DNA from 2 places in the Pseudomonas sp. P108 genome. Region 2 is predicted to be linked to the other one. Evidence: riboswitches for the same ligand, from Rfam matches in the RefSeq annotation. Region 2 holds a riboswitch; the other holds the start of a gene.

Region 1 (3,160 bases), 870 kb from region 2:
CCATACCAGCAGCGCTCCGGATACACGGTCACGATCGGCCCCAGATTGCACGGAAACTGACAATGCGTGCGCGTCAGCAAGACGCCGCCCGGCTTCTCGATGCGATCGTGCGCGAGTAAATGCCGGCGCAAGGTTTTCCATAACTGCAAGGCGCCGCGTTGGGTGCAACGCGGGCCGGTGCAGAGGAACACATGGCGTGCGTGCTCGGGCACGTGCGACCAGTCCGGGTGCGTGTCGACGCCGTCGACGGTTTTGATGTCACTCATCAGAAGCGGTACGTGTAGCGTACTTCGGAGGTGAACGGCCGGCCGAGGTTATCGACGTTGCTCGAACGGCTGGTGACGTAATCGCGGTCGAAGAGGTTTTCCACCAGCAGGCTTACGCGGTGTTGATGAGCGTTGTCGAAATAGCGATAAGCGTCGGCGTCGACCACCGAATAGTTGCCGTACTCGACCTGCTTTGAGCTTTTGATGTCGCGAATGTAGCGAATCGCACCGCCAACGCCCCACAGGCGATTTTCCGACTCATAACCCACGCGTGAACGGGCGAAGAAGCTCGGGATGTCGTTGATCGTCACACCGGTGCGCGACTCGGTGAGGTTGCGGGTCATGTCCGCTTGCAGGCTCCACTGATCGTTGAGCGCCAGTTTGGCGTCGGCCTCGAAACCGCGCATCTGGATCGTGCCTTCACCGTTGACCCACTGAATGTCATCGAGGGTGATCAGGTCGTCGATCTTGCGTTTGAACAGGGTTACGCTGGCGCTGAATTCGCGGTCGAGCAGAAAGCCTTTGTAGTCGACACCCAGTTCGGCGTTGCGGCTTTTTTCCGGTTTGAGATTGCGGTTGCCGATCTCGTCGCCCGGCTCGTTGACGAACAGTTGCTCGGCGTTCGGCAGTTTGTAGGCGCTGCCGTACTGACCGCGCACCGACCAGTTGTCGTTGAGGTCATACAGCGAAGTGAGCATGCCGACCGTGGCACTGTCGCCGCCGCTCATGGCCTCGTGACGCACGCCGATGCTCGGGTGCCAGTCGGGCAGGGCGTCGATCTGCGGGCGCAGTTGCGTGTAGAACGCGTGCGCTTCAGCCTTGTCGTTGTCGATAATCAGCACATCGTCCTGGCCCTTGAACCATTGGTTGTCGGTGCCGAACACCAACACATGGCCACCGGGCAATTCTGCTTTGCCTTCGGCCTGCACGCCCCAATCGGTGAAGCCCCAATAGTCGTTGTGGTTGATGACTTTGGTGCCGCCGCCGGCGATGTTGTTGACCCGGGTGTAGCGCGTGTCCCAGTCGTTGATATGGCCTTTGACGAAGTAGCTCAGACGCTCATTGATGGTCTGCTCGAAAGTCGCCGTGGCGATCTGCTGCACGCGGTCGTTGGTGGTCTTGTGATTGTCGACCGGACGGGCGAAGTCGAGGTTGGCGTCGGCGTATTGGTAGAACAGTTCCAGCCGTGCATCCTCGCCAAACGACTGAATCGCCTTGCCGCCGAAAATGGTGACTTCGTAGGCGCGGTTCTTCTCGCTGACGTTTTTCATGTCGCGGTTGCGATAGGGCTGGTAACCGTCGGAGACGTTGTGGCTGACGTACGCGAGCAAACCGAGATCGCCGAAACCGTTGCTGAAGATGTTTTCGACCCGAGCGTCTTCGGTGGTGCCGCCGAAGCTGTCGACGCCCAGATTCACCTCGCCGGAGGCTTTGCGCGATTGCGGGCTGCGGGTGACGATGTTGATCACGCCCGACACGGCTTGAGTGCCGAACAACAGGCTTTGGCCACCCTTGAGCACTTCAATGCGCTCGATGGCATTGGCCGGCAGGGTGTCCAGATAGAGGCCGCCGTACAGGCGATTGTTCAGGCGCACGCCGTCGAGCAGGATCAGCGTGTCGTCGTTGCGCCCGCCGAGCAGCGAATAGGTGCCGTAGTCGAACGGGCCGTTTTTCGGCGCAACATACAGGCCGGGAATAAACATCTGCATGACGCGGCTGACATCGGCACTGGGGCCAGCGCGCTCTATCTGTTCGCGGCTGACGATTTCGACCTTGCTGCCGAACTTCGCCATCTCGGCGACCGTGGTCGACTCCACCGACGGTGCGGAAACGATTTGCTGATTGAGTTCCAGCGGCGTGTCATCTGCCAGCAGCAGGGGACTGAACAAACAGCCGAACAGAAGGGTTGGAGCAGAAGTGTTGAAAGGTCGAATCATTGTCTTCTCGAAAAGGATCTTCGCAGAAGAGCATGCAGGAGAAGGCATCGCGCACAGCCAATACCGGCCCATGCCCGCCCACCGCAGGATTTTGCCAAACGAAATTCCAGGCCGGTCTCCGGGCTCGCGCGTATCGAGGCTTTCACCTTCCCATGGCCGAGTGGCCACAGTGGTCTATCGAAAGCATCACGCGCATACCGTTGCGGGGGCAGCACCGGACTTGTTCGAAAAGAACGTACCGGTTTCCCGTTTCACCCCATGCACGGCGGCATGGGACACCTGAAACTGGGCGGCATCTGAACATTCGAATGACCGTTCGTCAACTCGTCAATCCAGGTCCTCGACCCGCGAATTACCAACTTTCGAAATAACTACTAAGGTCTATAGCGGTCATCACAACGCAATATCGCGCGGCGTCGACAGGCGTGAGGGATACGCCTGGCACGCTGAACAGGGAGGTTCTCATGCAAGGTGCCAGCGGCCATCCTCACGGCGGGCACGCCCCGCATTTCATTCGTAACGCTTTACTGGTCGCCATGGCCAACACCCTGATGCTCGCAGACGTTCAGGCCGCGTGCGGGCCTTTGGCGGCGGGTGCCTACAACGTCTCGCAAACCTGTTTGCCTGCAGCCGGTGTCGATGCCTCGATCAGCACTCAGACGGGCACCACCATTACCACCACAGCCGGCTCTTCATTGAACAGTCGCGGCAACAACGCCAACGCGCTTACGGCGTCGGCGCCTACTGGACACACTTCGGCCCCTCCGGCTGGTATCTGGACGGCGTGTTGCAGGTCAACCGCTTCGACATCGAAGCCAAACCCAACGACCTGGCCAAACTGAAAACCCGTGGCTGGGGCTACACCGCGTCGCTGGAAAACGGCTACCCGTTCGAAGTCGACAAAGACTGGTACATCGAGCCGCAATTGCAGGCGATCTACAGCTACGTCGATCTGGA
Region 2 (3,160 bases):
CGGCGGTTTCGCTCTTACAGCGAGTCCCTTTTTCAAACGCCAAAAAGGAACCAAAAGGCTTTGCCCCTGGCGTACGGCACTTCGCTTAGGCTCAGTGTTCCCTCGCTACGGTGTCCATCCGGGGGCATCGCCTACGGTTTGCTTCGCTGCACCTCCTCTCGATGAATGCGGCTGCGCCGCACGGCGCTGCGCGCCTACCCCCGGATGAACACCTTCGCTCGGCCTGCCGAAGGGGCAAAAGATCAAAAGCCAAAGCCAAAGCCAAAGCAGGATCAAAAACCAGATCAAGAGCCCCTCACCCTAGCCCTCTCCCCAAGGGAGAGGGGACTGACCGAGGTGTTTGGGAGAGCTACGCCGACGTGCGATACCGAGTTGAACTCAAGCTTTGAAAAGCCCAAAAATCGGCCCCCTCTCCCTCGGGAGAGGGCTGGGGTGAGGGGAAGCACCACCACAAATCCAAAGCCGACCACGCCCCGCTCTTCACCACTCAATAGGCCGAGTGTCAGCTCGCCTGCTCTTGATCTTGATCCACGGGCGACGTCGGAAGGCTGAGTGGAGGGATTGATCCGGGCGTGGGAGCGTAGCGACCGTTTGGCGCAGCCAAACACAGCGAGAGGAGGTGCAGCGAAGCAAACCGTAGGCGCTGCGCCCGGATCGATCCCGGAGCGAAGGAACCCCGAGCCCCAGCGAGCGGGCCGCACGCAGGAGCAAGCCTTTTTGGTTACTTTTTCGGCGTCTGGAAAAAGTGACCCGCCGTAAGGGCGGAACCCTAATCAGCCACACCCGCAGCAACGGATATACACCCAAAAATTGACCAAAACCCCACCCCCATGCTCTCCTACACACCTTGTTACGGGTGCCCTTCACAGGGTGAAACGGGAAACCGGTGAATCATGTGCTTTACTCAGAGCCATGTCAGTCCGGTGCTGCCCCCGCAACGGTAAGCGAGCGAAGCGTCAAAACCACTGTGTCTGTACGGCATGGGAAGGTGACGCTTGCAGGTCGGCCTGACGCCAACCCCTCGTGAGCCCGGAGACCGGCCCGCAACACACAGCCCGCACCTTGTGCGTCGCTGAACATAACAAACCCGCGGTGGGCGGGCGCTGTTCGAACCTCTGCGAGCCCGACCCGCAGGGGTTTTTATGCGCTCGATTCACCCACTGACATTCCAGAGGGAAGCGCCATGTCGATCATCAGCAGCACCGGCAGCAACACGGACAAAATCGCCAGCACCACCACCCTGAGCCAACGCCTGGCCGCCGCGATCTTCGCGTCGATCCTCGGCGCCAGCCTGGTCTACTTTGCCGGTTTCTCGCACATCGAAGCGGTGCACAACGCCGCCCACGATACCCGCCACAGCGCCGCGTTCCCGTGCCACTGAGACCTGTCGACATGATCAAGCGTATTGCGCAAACCGCAGGTTTCACCGGTCTGCTGGCCGCCCTGCTCCTCACCCTGCTGCAAAGTTTCTGGGTCTCGCCGTTGATCCTTCAGGCGGAAACCTTCGAGAAAGCCGAACCGGTCGCTGAAGTTCATGAACACGCCGCAGGCACCGCTGCGCACACCCACGATGCTGAAGCCTGGGAGCCGGAAGACGGTTGGCAGCGCGTGGTTTCGACCACTGGCGGCAACCTGGTGGTGGCGGTGGGTTTCGCCCTGATGCTCGCGGGCCTGTACACCCTGCGCGCACCGACCAAAACCTCGCAAGGCTTGCTCTGGGGCCTGGCCGGTTACGCGACATTCGTACTGGCACCGACGATGGGCCTGCCACCTGAATTGCCGGGCACTGCCGCTGCTGATCTGGCCTCGCGCCAGATGTGGTGGATCGGCACGGCCGCTTCGACCGCTGTCGGCCTGTCGTTGATTGCGTTCAGCCGTCACTGGCTGATGAAAATCCTCGGCGTGGCCATCCTTGCTGTGCCGCACGTAATCGGTGCCCCCCAGCCGCAAGTGCATTCGATGCTCGCTCCCGAGGCATTGGAAGCTCAGTTCAAAATCGCTTCGCAGTTGACCAACGTGGTGTTCTGGCTGGCCCTCGGCCTGATCAGCGCCTGGTTGTTCCGCCGCAAAAGCGATGGCCAATACCACGCATGACCGATGACAGCGCAGCGCCGACCTTCGTGATCGGCCTGGGCTGCCAGCGCGGCTGCCCGGCCAGTACGCTGCGCGCGTTACTTGATCAGGCGTTACAGGCTCATCGGATTGAGCTGCAAGCAGTCAAGGCCTTGGCCAGTATCGACCTGAAGCGTGATGAGCCCGGTCTCCAGGAACTCGCCGCACAGCTGGCGCTGCCGTTGCTGTACTTCAGCAGCGCAGAACTGGCCAGTTATCAGGAACGACTCAGCCACCGATCCGAGATCGCTTACGAACGTACCGGTTGCTATGGCGTCGCCGAAAGTGCCGCGCTGGCCCTTGCCGAACAGCTGATTCAGGCACCGGCAAAACTGCTGATTTCCCGGCAAAAATACGCTCAGGCCACCTTCGCATTGGCCGGCGCAGCATAAATTCCCGATAATCCCCGCCACTGATCATGAGCAATCTTCATCTGAAGCGATTGCCGTACCCCTTTTTCACAGGATTCAACCATGACCGTCTACTTCATCGGCGCCGGCCCCGGCGACCCGGAACTGATCACTGTCAAAGGCCAGCGGCTGATTCGCAGCTGCCCGGTGATCATTTATGCAGGCTCGCTGGTACCGGCGGCGGTGCTGGACGGTCATCAGGCGCAAACCGTGGTCAACAGCGCTGAATTGCATCTGGAACAGATCATCGAATTGATCAAAACCGCGCACGCCAACGGTGATGATGTGGCGCGCGTGCATTCCGGTGATCCGAGCCTGTATGGCGCGATTGGTGAGCAGATTCGCTATCTGCGCGAGCTGAATATTCCGTTCGAGATTATTCCGGGAGTGACGGCAACGGCAGCCTGTGCGGCGTTGCTGGGTGCGGAACTGACGTTGCCGGACGTCTCGCAAAGCGTGATTCTGACCCGCTACGCCGATAAAACCGCGATGCCGGCCGGTGAGGAACTCGGCAGTCTGGCGCAGCATGGCGCGACCATGGCGATTCATCTGGGGGTTAACCATTTGCCGAAGATTCTGGTGGAACTGCTGCCGCATTACGGCGCGGATTGCCCGATTGCGGTGATTCACCGGGCGAC

Evidence for each region. A riboswitch is a leader RNA that binds a small molecule or an ion and turns the genes downstream of it on or off. The one in region 2 is predicted to bind cobalamin.
Region 1: linked by a shared signal. The riboswitch ahead of QOM10_RS16770 (TonB-dependent receptor) and the one ahead of QOM10_RS12965 (CbtB domain-containing protein) in region 2 are both predicted to bind cobalamin.

The regions. Positions count from the first base shown of each region.
Region 1 is NZ_CP126691.1:3,822,527-3,825,686, reverse strand. It holds gene QOM10_RS16775 ((2Fe-2S) ferredoxin domain-containing protein) at 1-266, opposite strand, end outside; gene QOM10_RS16770 (TonB-dependent receptor) at 266-2,203, opposite strand; cobalamin riboswitch at 2,295-2,501, opposite strand; gene QOM10_RS16765 (autotransporter outer membrane beta-barrel domain-containing protein) at 2,778-3,160, shown strand, end outside.
Region 2 is NZ_CP126691.1:2,956,527-2,959,686, reverse strand. It holds cobalamin riboswitch at 838-1,060, shown strand; gene QOM10_RS12965 (CbtB domain-containing protein) at 1,184-1,381, shown strand; gene QOM10_RS12960 (CbtA family protein) at 1,393-2,094, shown strand; gene QOM10_RS12955 (cobalamin biosynthesis protein) at 2,091-2,504, shown strand; gene cobM (precorrin-4 C(11)-methyltransferase) at 2,586-3,160, shown strand, end outside.